2 regions of the Lysinibacillus sp. BS3 genome follow, and region 2 is predicted to be linked to the other one. Evidence: riboswitches for the same ligand, from Rfam matches in the RefSeq annotation. Region 2 holds a riboswitch; the other holds the start of a gene.
What was found. Region 2 has a riboswitch for FMN ahead of tnpA (IS200/IS605 family transposase). Riboswitches for the same ligand answer to the same signal wherever they lie in the genome.

Region 1 (7,195 bases), 230 kb from region 2:
TACTAGATTGGACAGAAGCTAAGGTAAAAACGACCCAGCATCGAGCCATTAAATTTTTAAGGCAACAGCTACAGCCGATTAGAGAACAGGAGGCGAAACGGCAATGACGCATAAGCCATTTGATGATGAACAGCTTGAACATGTCTTGAACAATGCCCCTAAGCTTTCTGACCGCCGTTCAAAAGAAGAAATATTAAATCGGTTAATGGCAGATGCTCGCTTGCAGGATAATAGTCACCTACAAGAAGCGATACAACAACCTATAGAGAATGAAGAAGCACAACAAGAAAGTAAATCTTTAATACAAGATGAACGACCATCACGATTTAAGTTCCGAAAAATGCCGATTTTTACGAGTGTAGCAGCAGTTTTCGCGATAACGGTACTCGTTGGCTTCATGTTCATGAATAATGACGCTAGCCAAAAAGATCTAGCTAGTACGCCAGAAACGGCTAATTACTCTACGTTACAGGAAGATCGTTCTGCTAAAGAGGCAGCTACCCAGGATGAGGCACTTCAATCCAGTATTGTATCGGAGCATGAGCGTATGTTATCTTTACGGTCGTCTGTCTATGAGGAAGATGTGAAAGATGCTGTCGTTTTCCGTATTGGTTTGGCAGGACGCGATGCAGAAAGTGTTCCAATGACATATGTGATACCAAATGAGCGTGTAGCAACTGATTTTGGAACTGAAAAGCCTTCTACCCTACAGATGTATGAAAAATATGCTCCTCAAATAGATGAAGAAGCCAAAGGGTTTACGGATTATCATCCTTTTAAAGGTGAACTGAAGGAGAAGGAAGACAAGCTTGTCCACGTATTACCAAAGGACAATGACTATGATGTTGCATCAGCTACCGTTAATGAGTACAAAGGGACTTTAGAGGATACCTTCTCGGATTCTGAATATACGGAAGTTGAGATTCAAAATGAAGATGGCACACCTTATGAGTTTTCTCAGGAGGGTGAGCCAAGTCAAGCTATGTCATTAACAAACGCCAAGCATTTTAATTATTATTTATACCAAGATGGTAGTGGGGCAGAATATCTGTCACCAGATTTCCGTCAAACATTTGCTAATGTTACAGAGGCACTTACACTAATGAAAAACAAAAATGATGATGTTTATGTAACAGTGGTTCCTGAAAATGTAACATATACCGTGAAAGAGGAAGCAGAAGGTGTAGTCGTAACATTCGATATTCCCTTAGATTTAGCATCGATGGAGCCAATTCGCGCTACCCAATTGATTGAAGCTATGATGTTAACTGCTGCTAGCTTTGACCAACAATTACGCTTGGATAATGTGGTCCAAGAAAGCTGGGAAGGATTCGATTTAAAAACGTATTTGCCAAAGCCTGTGGGGCCAAATAAACAATATATGCCTTAGTCAAAATCAAAAATGGAGCATTCCTGTAACATGGAATGCTCCATTTTTACAATACTTACAAATCTAATCGGAATTTTTTAAGCAGAACTATTTACTTTTTCTTAATAATTAATTATAGTAAGGTTGTAGTATAAAATAATATGATTCATCTTCGGGGCAGGGTGAAAATCCCGACCGGCGGTAATAGAGTGGTGAACCGTTAATGTTTCCATTAACTCGAATGGTTTATGCTTCGCTCTTCAGCCCGCGACCTGTGCAAATTTATTTGCATGGCTGACTTGGTGTGATTCCGAGGCCGACAGTTAAAGTCTGGATGGGAGAAGATGGAGGTACGATCGTCATTCATTGTTATGAAATAAACTATGACCGAGCGCTTTTTTTGTATGGCTTTTTAAACAGTGCTCAAAAATAGTTTAAATTGACGCCTATTCGTCATGCCTTTCTCCCTTGTGCTCTTTATGCATAAGGGTTTTTTTCGTGCTAACAATTGAAAGATCGTCACCTTTCTTCTTGCGAGATTGAATCAGCAAAGAGGAGAGAGTTTTCTATGAAGAAAAATGTTAAACTTCAATCGTTTATTACGATTGGCATGCTGAGCAGTATTTCGTTTTTATTAATGCTTTTTAATTTCCCAATTCCACCATTCCCAGCATTCTTGGAAGTCGACTTTAGTGATATGCCTGCATTAATAGCAGCCATCACAATGGGGCCTGTAGCTGGTATTTTAGTAGAATTATTTAAAAATGTATTGGATTGGATTTTCTCTGGAACGCCAACAGGTGTGCCAGTAGGTCATATTGCCAACTTTGCAACAGGTATTTTATTTATTTTGCCTGTAAGCCTTATTTTTAATCGCTTTAAAACAATTGCTGGTCTTGTTGGAGGTTTAGCGACTGGAACAGTCGTAATGGCAGTAGGGATGAGTATTTTAAACTACGCAGTATTTTTACCGATGTACACATACTTCTTAGGAATGGAACCTGTTGTAGGTGACTCACTTTATAAAATGATTATCGCTGGGATTTTACCATTTAACATTGTGAAAGGTATTTTATTAACGGCTATTATGGCGTTTTTATTTACAACTATGCGCAAGTGGATCGACCGCCAGCGTTCTATCTATATAACAAAATAATTTTTACTAACCTCGGGTGAACATACCTGAGGTTTTTTGTTGGAAGGAATGATGGATAGGGAAAGGTGTGAAGAATAGAAAGGCAAAACTAACGGATAAATATAGAAAAAAGTAATGGGGTAAAAAAGCTAACTAGTACTTTATAATTATAACCTAGTCGAAAGCTATATTTTCATGTAAAATAGAGAAGAGTTTAGAATGTTTGAGGAGTTTGAAGAGATGAGTGGAAAAAAAGGACAATGGTCTAGTAAATTAGGTTTTATTTTAGCATCAGCTGGTGCGGCGATCGGACTAGGGGCAATTTGGAAACTTCCCTATGTAACAGGACAAAGTGGTGGAGGAGCATTTTTCCTTATCTTTGTGTTATTTACCTTGTTAATAGGACTACCGATGTTATTGTCCGAGTATGTTTTAGGACGTGGTACACAATCCGAGGCTGTAACAGCGTATAAAAAAATTGCTCCAACTAAGCCAGGCTGGGCTTGGATTGGTCGAATGGGCGTGCTAGGCTGTTTTTTATTATTAACTTTTTATAGCGTAGTTGGAGGTTGGATCTTTATTTATAGCGGGCTAGGTGTAGCTGGCGCGGTAATTGATCCAGCAGTAGATCCAACTGAATTATTTGGAAAAATTATAGGCACGCCTTGGATTACGCTAGTTGGTCTAGTGTTGTTTACATTAGCCAACGTACTTGTGATTTCATTAGGTGTACAAAATGGGATTGAAAAGGCCAATAAATGGATGATGCCGTTACTTTTCATAATGTTCATTGTCCTTGTTGTGCGTGCAGTTACATTAGATGGGGCAATGGAAGGGGTAAAATTCTTCTTATGGCCTGATTTCTCGAATATTACGGGTAAGGCATTATTAGAAGCCCTAGGGCAATCGTTCTTTGGGTTAGCAGTAGGCTTTTCTTGTTTAGTTACATATAGCTCTTATCTAAAAAAAGATGTCAGTCTTCCGAATTCAGCGGGTTCTGTAGTGCTGTTAACTGTGCTTGTTTCATTTTTAGCAGGTTTAGCGATTTTCCCTGTTGTGTTCGCCTTTGATTTAGAGCCAGCAGCGGGTCCAGGTTTGCTATTTATGGTGCTACCAACAGCATTTAGTCAAATGCCATTTGGTGAAGTGTTTTTAGCCATGTTTTTATTGCTATTTTTATTTGCTACATTAACGTCATCATTTAGTTTATATGAGATTATCGTCGCGGCATTTATGGAGCATAGTCAGAAATCCCGTCCAATGTGGACACTTTTACTTGGTATAGTCGTATTTATTGCAGCTATTCCAGCAGCACTTTCTTCGAGTGTTTTATCGGATATAATGATTTTTGAGAAAAGTATCTTTGATGCAACCGATTTTTTAGTGTCGAATATCATGCTTCCGCTAGGGAATTTATTCATTGCTATTTTTATTGCCTATGTAGTGGATAAAGATTTTGTGAAGAGAGAATTGCTAACGGGTAGTCAAATGGGACAAGGCTATTATTCGACATATCGTATGTTAATGCTAGTTGTTGTACCGATTATCATTCTAGTTGTGTTTGTTAATATGCTACTGCAGTATTAAAGAAAAGGTATATTCTGCCATAGGAAAAATACCTTCTCTTAGTGTTAAAAACATAACAGCCAATAGAAAGGTAGAAATGGATTTCTATTGAAGGCTACTTGCTTTCCTGTGGGCGAGTGCTAGCAGCTTCCTCCGTGTAGGGGCTCACCTGTCTCGTTAACCCACGGGAGTCAAGAAGCCTTCCACACCAACCCAAAAAATCTCAATCTTTTTAGTAAAGGTTTTCAAATAAAGTAAAGGAGTTCATTACTCTTTATGAAGAGGTGTTGTCACTCAGCACTTCACCGCATTGAAAATAAGAGCCTATCCCCTCTAAGAATCCAGATAATGGGTGATTTGATCACTATGCTACTATGAGGTAAAGACACTTTGGAGAATGGTTGATAGCGTCACTCCTATGGGATTTAGCGGCTCATCGGACGCCCCCCTGGAAAGGACGCTGGCGGAACGGAAATCAACCTCTCGCCTTGCAAAGTTGCTATTTCTACCGTTGACTTCTTCTTTTTTTAACAACATAAAAAGGTGTATTCCGTCTAATAGGAATACACCTTTTATTATGATTATAGAGATTAATAATCGTTAAGTGATAGCTCACCTAGCCAATCTTCTTTAATAATCTTCCTTGCTTGTTCTTCACTTTCGGCAATAGGGAATACTTTATCAACCTGTGAAATAGCGAATAAGTTGCGAATGAAATCATCGACGACAATAATGGCGATTTTCTTATCTTTTACAGACACCTTCTTAGCAAAATTAACGATCATACCGAATCCAGTACTATCAATATTTGTTACCCTTTGCATATCGATAATGTATCCGTGTTTTGTGTCTAAGCTAAGTGTTTGCAGCTCTGACTTTATTTCTTCAATCATCCCGTATTCTAAATCGCCTGTAAACGCAATCACAATATAATCAGCCTTTGTGTCAATATTCATTGCAATTTTCTTCTGATTCATCCTATAGCGCCTCCATTTTTCTTTTCTTGTTTGGGGATTTATTCAAACTTAAATTTATTCACTTCATTTTGTAATTTATCAGCAATTGATGATAACTCATCTGAGCTTTGTGTAATTTCGGCAACAGTCGCATATTGCTCTTCTGAGGTTGCGGCAATCTCTTCTGTAGCTGCTGCAGCGTCCTCGATGATGCGAGAAATATCTTGAATGGCTTGTTGCACATCTAGGGAGTTGTCGTTAACATGTGTAAATGCCACTTTCATTTGTTCGACACCTTCTTCAGTTTCGACAACTTTCTCCACGATTTCTTTTAAGGCACTTCCGCCTTTATTGATGATCGTTACTTGCTCCTCGACAGCTAGTAAATTACTTTCCATTGTTCGTACGGTCACAGATGTTTCCGCTTGGATATCATTAATAAGATTAGTAATTTGTCCAGCTGCTAAACTTGACTGTTCAGCTAATTGACGAACCTCTGATGCAACGACAGCAAAACCTTTCCCTTGATCACCTGCTCGTGCTGCCTCGATGGCCGCATTTAGTGCTAACAGATTCGTTTGTTCTGCGATGCCAGTGATAACGGTAATAATACCACCAATTTCTTCAGAGCGCTTGCCTAATTTTTGGATAGAATCTGTTGCATAAGACACTGTTTTCGTAACATCACTTAGATGCATAATCGCTTCATTGATGGCTTCTTCTCCTTTACGTGCGATATGAGTGGATTCGATAGCGCTATTTAAAGTGATTTCAGCTTTTTGTAAGCTCTTTGATACTTCCTCAAGCGTTTTTTGCATCATTGAAACTATTCGTTCAGCCTGATCAGATTGAGTGGTAGTACCAACGGCGATTTCATTCATTGTTAGTGCGATCTGATTAGATGCTTCACTTGTTTGATGTGATGATTCTGCCAAAGTGTGTGATGACTTTGCAATTTGATGTGCACTACCAGCCACAATTTTTATCGTCTCTGTTAAATGATTTTTCATACTACTAAATGCGCGTGCTAATTCAGCGATTTCATCTTTGCCTTTAGGGTTTAACAGTTTAACATTTAAATTTAGTTCTGCTAGTTCCTTGGCATTGGTACTTAGAATGTTAATAGGATTAACAATTTGCTTTTGTAAGAACCAACTAATTCCTCCAATCATTACAATGGCGATCACTAAGGAAATCGCTACATTCTCCAGTGCTGATTTTGTGGCAATGCTTATATAAGGAGCGGTAGGGACAGCGGTTGCCCATACACCGATAACCTCGCCTTGACTATTTACAATCGGATCATAGGCTGCTTGATGCAAACTTCCTAAGACATTGGCAGAACCGATAAAGCGCTTTTTTTCTTTTAGTACAACAGTAGCAACCTCGTCAGAAACCTTTGTATTTAAAGCGCGTTCACCATTATCCACTATATTGGTACTTATACGCGTATCGTTTTGAAAGATGGATACAGCATTCCCGTTTGTGAGTTCTCCAACTTTATCAGCTACCTCAAAGTTTTCTACCATATTGATATCGCCCTTATAGAGTTGGTTGTTTTTAATGGACCATTCACCAGGATATTTAGCGTCTAAATATTCATAGCTCAACTGTATATCTGATAAAAGCTTTGTATCAGCACTTTCTAATAGATTGTTCTTGGCAACAAAAAAATTGACTCCTGCTAAAAGGGAAGTAAGTAAAATAATACAACCAAATATAAGCAGATTCATTTTCTTTCGTATAGATAACTTCATTAAAACGCCCCCAATTTTACGTTTACTTTATAGATGAATCTTTTTGGAAATACCAACTAAAAATTTTGTTTCAGAAATATTTTCGAACCAAATATGGTCGACCATATTTTTGACAAAAAATAAACCGCGTCCACGATCAGCATAATCAAATTTGTCTAAATCGAATTGAAGAACTTTGTCCCAGTCCTTTTCGTCAATGCCTTTTGCTTCGTCAGTGACTGTTATTTTTATCTCTTCGTTTGATTGAGTTACTTGTATTTGAATCTTCTTTTGAGCGGGTGTATTAATTTTTCTCATAGCCTCTACGGCATTGATGACTAGTTCATGAACAACAAATCTTAACTCTCGTTTATAAGGTAGATTATATAACTCTGTATAATTCTCCATTACTTGATCAATAAAGGCTATAGCT
Region 2 (7,195 bases):
CCAGCTGTAAATAATTTTTTTCTACTAATCGAAGGATTGCGATAAAAAATCTCATGCATAGAGGTAGCGATGGAAATGGCTACATCCATAATGGCACCTATCGTACTCATAATGATGACTGATGCACCAATCTGCACAAAATTAACACCAATGTAGAGAGAAAAGATGCTGATTTCTTCAGTTGATTCTTCGCCAAACCCTTGGATCATCGACTTTTCCGTTACAAAGGTAATAAAGAGTAGTAACACACCTATCGTCACCATCGTCGAGATAAAGGCTGTAATGGTTTTACTGTTTGTTTTATTGATATAGAAAAGACTAATACAGCTAATGACCGTACAGGCAATAAACGTCAAGATGATGGGGCTATTTTTAGGGTTTGTCATTAAAAAAATGGTGACAAAGAGCACACCAAAGTTTAGGAATAAAGAAAGAAATGAGCGTATCCCCTGTCTACCGCCGACAAGTACCATTAACACGAATAATATAACTGCTAATAAGACGACAACATTCATCCTTGAACCCTCTTTCGATTAATGAAAAATATAGCGGTATACTGACTGATAGGAATCGTAAGGACAACACCAATACCCCCTGCTAAGGCACGGGCTAATTCTAAAGAAAGATTTAAGGACAATGTAAGCCCTAATGTGGAAGAATTTTTTAAATAGAGAATAATCATAGGTATGGAGCCGCAAAGGTAGGCAAAGAATAAGATACTTGTAATGGTACCCATAATATCTTTACCGATTTCATGTCCCGAAGATTTAAGAGCCTTGACAGAGATTGTAGGATCTTGCTCGTATAAAGCAAAAATTGAGGAAGCCATTGTAATAGAAACATCCATTACTGCCCCAAGTGAGCCAATAAATAAACCTGCCATAAAGACAGTACGATAAGGACGTGTTAAAAATTGCATTTCTTCATAACGAAGACCATTTTCACCTGTCAACCACATTACAATAGAGCTTATGATAAGCGCTATAACAGTGCCTAAAAGTGTGGACACGATGGCTACATATGTTTTTGTATGCAATCCACTAATAAGTAGTAGCGAAATAATCGTAAATAGCAGGGCGCAAATGCCGCTGACTAATAACAGGCTTACGCCCCCATGCTTCACATAAAGATCTAATGCGAATGATAAAATCACAGCATTGACACTCAAACTAATGATAGAAAATAAGCCTTGTCTTTTACCTACAATAAGTAGGGCAAAAATAAAAATCCATGCAATCATTACCATGGTTTGATCTCGTTTTAAATCGAGAATGGTTCCTGTTAAAACAGATTGTGTTTTGCGATCATCTAGCGTGACAAAGATTTCATTGCCTACATGGTATTCTTGATCAAAAGCACCAGACGAAGAATAGTCATTCGTCAAATGAATGGATTGCCCCTTATGCTGACCATTTTTGATAATGGCCATAATCTCCTGTGTAAACAAAAAATCCTCATTTTCATACATATCTGTCATGGGTTCTGATGCTGTTACATCCACTTGCGTTATTTCCGCTATCGGTCGATCATAAAATTGTTCGTTATGATGTACGAAAACGATCGAAACCCCACAACAGAGTGCTAATAGGGCATAGAAAATAGCTTGTTTAAAAGGTATATTTTTAAAAAATGTCAAGTAAATGACCTCCAAACTGCTAGACTGAATAGTCACTTGTAAAGGAACGTTTTTTTGATGAAGAAGTTCCATAAACAGGTTAAATGTCATCATTTTAATAATATCTTTTACATTTTTCAAGTCGAGTCAGAGCTGTTTAAAATTTATGCTTCGAAAAAAATTTAAAAAGAAGGATGGATAATATAATAAAATAGTGTTATCGTAAGACTAGCTAAATAAAAATATTCTTCGGGGTAGGGTGAAATTCCCGATCGGCGGTGATGAAGCAATTCAAAGTCCGTGAGCGCAAGCTGATTTGGTGCAAATCCAAAACCGACAGTTACAGTCTGGATGGGAGAAGGGTAAAAATGCGAACTTTTTAAATTGATACTAATTTAGAAGGTTTATTTGACTATGCATTTATTACAAAACTTCCCAATCATCTTGTGGGAAGTTTTTTTGTATATTTTGAAAACCCCTTGCTATGCGAGGGGTTCCAAAGAGCTTCTAGCTATGGACAAGAAAAAAACCCCAGCCGTACAATGAAATCAGGTCTGGTCAACCGACTTCGTACGAAAGGGGCTCCAAATGGATAATAAAAGTTTAGCACACACGACATGGAATTGTAAGTATCACATCGTCTTTGCGCCAAAATATAGAAGGCAGATTATTTATGGACAAATCAAAGCAGATATAGGTAGAATTCTTCGCCAGTTATGTGAAAGAAAAGGAGTAGAAATCATTGAAGCCACAGCCTGTCCTGATCACATTCATATGTTGGTGAGTATTCCACCAAAAATAAGTGTTTCATCGTTTGTGGGTTATTTGAAAGGGAAGAGTAGTTTAATGATATTCGATCGGCATGCGAACCTGAAATACAAATATGGAAATAGGAAGTTTTGGTGTCGCGGATATTATGTAGATACAGTAGGACGAAACAGAAAAATCATACAGGAATATATAAAAAATCAATTGCAAGAGGATATACTTGAGGATCAAATGACCATGAAAGAATTCATTGATCCATTTACAGGAGAAGAAATACAAGCAAAAAAGCGAAAATAATAAAACCACTTTAGTGGTAGCGTGAAAACGGAGTGCGGTTGGCGGACCTTTCAGTGTGTCTTTAGACATGGGCCAGTACCCCAGCGTTTCACGCGTAGAGCAAACCACCAGTTAGACTGGTGGTTCTGATTTAGCTACAATCGAATAGAAGATGTTCTTCGGGGTAGGGTGAAATTCCCAATCGGCGGTGATGAAGCAATTCAAAGTCCGTGAGCGCAAGCTGATTTGGTGCAAATCCAAAACCGACAGTGATAGTCTGGATGGGAGAAGAACGAATGAGATGACGGTCTATGAAAAAATTGTTTTCAAATAGGCTTATTTGTTGATGTCTTATACTCCCAAAACCCCTTTGATGTAAAGGGGTTTTTATTTTTTATTGCTAACGAGAGAAGGGAGAAGGATAAGGCACAAAAACAGGTGGATCAACTTTAAAAGTAAAGGATAGAAGTGCTAATAAAGTAGAGTAGGTGATGGAATGTTTACAGGACTTGTAGAGGATATTGGTATCATAAAAGCCGTGCAAAGCGATCGGGACAGTATGGAAATTACGGTTCAATCAGCTAAGATAACGGAGGATGTCAAGCTTGGTGACAGTATAGCGGTCAATGGAGTTTGTTTAACAGTGACAAATTTCACACAACAGCAGCTTACGATGGATGTTATGCCTGAAACAGTCAAAGCAACAAATCTACAGCAGCTGGCAATAGGCGATTCTGTTAATTTGGAGCGTGCCATGCCTGCTAATGGACGATTTGGTGGCCATTTTGTTGCTGGTCATGTTGATGGAGTCGGCAAAATTTTGCGAAAACGTCCAGTAGCAAACGCCGTTTATATTGATATCGAAATGTCAGAGGAGCTAACCAACTTTTGTATTCCAAAGGGTTCCATAACAATTGATGGCACAAGCTTAACCCTTTTTCATGTTGAAGCCAATAGTGTCACAATTTCACTTATTCCTCATACTTACAAAGAAACCGTTTTAGGTATGAAGAGGGTTGGAGCAATCGTTAATATCGAAACCGATTTAGTTGGAAAATACATTATAGGGCAATTAAAAAAGGGGCAAACAACGCCAGCTATTACAAGAGATTATTTAGCACAACATGGTTTTTAAATCACAGAATAGGAGTTGATCATCGTGCTACATTCAATTGAAGAAGCCATAGAGGATTTAAGGCAGGGCAATATGATTGTGGTGGTTGATGATGAGGATCGAGAAAATGAAGGAGATCTTCTGGCACTCGCTGAATTCATCACACCAGCAACAATCAACTTTATGGCAACCAATGGTAGAGGTTTAATTTGTACGCCGATTTCGCAGCAGCTTGCACAAAAGCTAGATTTATATCCAATGGTTCAGCACAATACAGATAACCATCAAACCGCATTTACGGTAAGTATCGATCATGTAGAAACAACGACAGGGATTAGCGCCTTTGAGCGTGCGCTAACGATACAAAGAATGATAGAAAAGCAAGCTAAGCCAACTGATTTTCGTCGACCAGGCCATATTTTTCCGTTGATTGCGAAAGAGCAAGGAGTGCTGGAACGGAGAGGGCACACGGAGGCCACTATTGATCTAGCGAAGCTTTGTCATAGCGTACCTGCAGGTGTTATTTGCGAAATTATGGGTGATGATGGGCACATGCTTCGGTTTGAAGAACTAACAAATTACGCTGCACATCATGGCTTAAAAATGATCTCGATAGAAGCATTGGTTGCTTATCGTAAACAATTATCCACTAATAAAACTAAAATTTCTATGTAAAAAGGAGAAGGAACAATGGGTCAAACATTTGAAGCACAATTAATTGGAACGGATTTGAAAATTGCAGTAGTAGTGGGTCGTTTTAATGAGTTCATTACTAGCAAATTATTGGATGGGGCAATGGATGGTTTAACTCGTCATGGGGTTGATTCTGCATCTATTGATGTTGCATGGGTGCCAGGAGCTTTTGAAGTTCCTTTTATAGCGAAACAACTGGCAGAAACGAAGAAATATGATGCTATTATTGGTTTAGGTACTGTTATTCGTGGCTCTACAACACACTATGACTATGTTTGTAATGAATCGGCAAAAGGCATTGCCAATGTGTCATTGTCAACGAATGTACCTGTTATTTTTGGAATTGTTACTACCGAAAATATTGAACAGGCAATTGAACGTGCAGGAACGAAATCTGGTAATAAAGGCTATGATGCTGCAATGTCTGCAATTGAGATGGCAAATCTAAAGAAAATGATTGGATCAGGACAATTTGAATAGTCGTCACAACATTTGTTTCTTTGAATATTTTGAACAACCATGGGAAAAATATGCTTAAGTGTATTTATTGAAGGTGATTGTTTTCATAAATGTACTAATCTTGAGCTGGCTCAGTAGGAGATGAGAAGTATTTCATCAATGGAACAAATTAATTTGAAAATGTTGAAATCACTATTTCAACGCTCTGCTGATGTGATTTTCCAACAATATAATTTTCAGCAATATACAGTACATTTGATAACTTGTGATGCAATGGTCAATGAGCAAATACTTCAAACTGTGGTTGTTCAACGTGTTCAATCTTTGTTAAGCAATGTCACTGAGGACATGCTAGAGGAAGAAATTGAACAGCATTTACACATTCCCTATTTACAAAAGATTTTATCGAAAGAGGATGCGGTAACTAGGGTCTATAAAGGCCATGTTTTACTGTATTTTGAAGAAAATCAATTACTTTATTCTAGTGATATTTCAAAAAGACCCAATCGAGAGCCTGGGGAAACAACATTAGAACTAGTAGTAAAGGGACCTAGAGATGACTTTATTGAAGATGTTTTTATTAATATTGCTTTATTAAGAAAACGATTACCGACTAATTCTTTTAGTGTAGAGACATTAGAAATTGGTAAGCGTTCTAAAACAACCGTAGCCATACTATATATGGAAGACATTGTGAATTTAAATATGCTGGAACAAATTCGACTTCAATTACAAAAAATTGACACGGATATTGTTATCAATGGCGACTTATTAATGGAAAAAATTGAAAAGACAGCGACAGTTCTTCCAAGACATGATTATACAGGAAGACCTGATTTTGCTATGCAGGCCTTAATTAGAGGAAGAATACTCTTAATGATTGATGGTGTGTCCTATGCCATAATTACACCTGCAAATATTATGTTGCTCTTTAAATCAGCAGAGGATAATGAGTACCCACTCATTGTTAGCTCGATGGAACGATTACTCAGAATTGTCGGGATATTAATAAGTATGCTACTGCCAGGTTTTTGGCTTGCATTGACGACATATCATCAAGAACAGCTTCCATTTCTACTACTTGCTACGGTTGTAGAATCGAGGTCAGGATTGCCCTTTCCAACCATTCTAGAAATTTTAATGATGCTATTTATGTTTGAATTGTTTCGAGAGGCTAACTTGCGCCTTCCTAGTGCAATCAGTGGCTCAGTTAGTGTGGTAGGGGGACTAATTATTGGGGATGCAGCGATTAAAGCAGGTGTTACAAGCCCCTCAATGATAGTTGTGATTGCCATTTCTAGTATCGCTGCATTTACATTGGTCAATCAATCCTTTGTGACGGCTATGAGTATTTTTCGATTAATCATTATTATGGCTTCGGCGTTTTTTGGTTTATTTGGTTTTTTTATATCCGTGTTTTTCATCCTTTTATACACTGCGAATATGAGAGTCTTGGGAGTGCCATACGTAAACTTTAGTGCCGATTTTGAAAAGGGCAATATACGTAAGTCCCTATTGCGACTATCTCCAAAGGGCTATAGTAAACGACCTACCTTTCTTAAGCCGCAAGATCAAACACGGACTTCAAGTAAAAAATAAGCATATTGTGATGAGATCAGGTATTGTTGATACCTGATCTTTTTTTGATACCTTTGCTTTAGTGGTTTTTTCAATTTTCCATTTAAATAGGAAATGAGACATAAAAAGTTATTACTTATCTTTTTAGTTTACTTTCTTGTCAAGGATTATTAAACTATTTGTTACAGTGTGTAATTTTGGGTATGAATAAAATAAAAATTGATTTTGTGTTTTAATTTATGTAGGATATACAAGCAATGTTTGCTTTACAAACAAAAAATAGAGTTAATTATAATATAATAATATTCTAGAATATTTATAGATGAGGAAGTACCGTTTTTTATGAAAAATAGAAAAATAAAACTAATATTAATTCTATCAACGATTTTATTATGTTTGTTTACAAGTTTAAACATCTTTACATCCTATGTAAAAATAAAAAAGACCGTTGAAGAGTCGATTGCCAATCAAAGCTTAGAGGCAGCCCATTCTATTGCTGCATCCATAGATACGGATGCCTATCAGCAATTTTTAAATAATCCACAGGAAAATGATTATTATTGGAAAGTAAGAAATTATTTAAACGATGCAAGGATAAAATTAGGTGCACTATTTGTTTACACCTTAAAGGTGGATAATCCTGAAGTATCTATAGCCATGATTACAGGGATGCCAAAAGAAATGAAAGAGGG

Region 1: another riboswitch for FMN. It lies ahead of AAJG31_RS07340 (ECF transporter S component); the one in region 2 lies ahead of tnpA (IS200/IS605 family transposase).

What each region holds. Positions count from the first base shown of each region.
Region 1 covers NZ_CP154860.1:1,407,446-1,414,640, reverse strand. The annotation lists gene sigX (RNA polymerase sigma factor SigX) at 1-107, shown strand, start outside; gene AAJG31_RS07345 (RNA polymerase subunit sigma) at 104-1,390, shown strand; FMN riboswitch at 1,534-1,719, shown strand; gene AAJG31_RS07340 (ECF transporter S component) at 1,938-2,525, shown strand; gene AAJG31_RS07335 (sodium-dependent transporter) at 2,745-4,091, shown strand; gene AAJG31_RS07330 (STAS domain-containing protein) at 4,661-5,047, opposite strand; gene AAJG31_RS07325 (methyl-accepting chemotaxis protein) at 5,086-6,783, opposite strand; gene AAJG31_RS07320 (ATP-binding protein) at 6,811-7,195, opposite strand, start outside.
Region 2 covers NZ_CP154860.1:1,175,967-1,183,161, reverse strand. The annotation lists gene AAJG31_RS06185 (YibE/F family protein) at 1-515, opposite strand, end outside; gene AAJG31_RS06180 (YibE/F family protein) at 512-1,636, opposite strand; FMN riboswitch at 1,857-1,982, shown strand; gene tnpA (IS200/IS605 family transposase) at 2,204-2,680, shown strand; FMN riboswitch at 2,831-2,956, shown strand; gene ribE (riboflavin synthase) at 3,156-3,794, shown strand; partial or broken gene ribB (3,4-dihydroxy-2-butanone-4-phosphate synthase) at 3,819-4,445, shown strand; gene ribE (6,7-dimethyl-8-ribityllumazine synthase) at 4,464-4,946, shown strand; gene AAJG31_RS06155 (spore germination protein) at 5,085-6,524, shown strand; gene AAJG31_RS06150 (GHKL domain-containing protein) at 6,846-7,195, shown strand, end outside.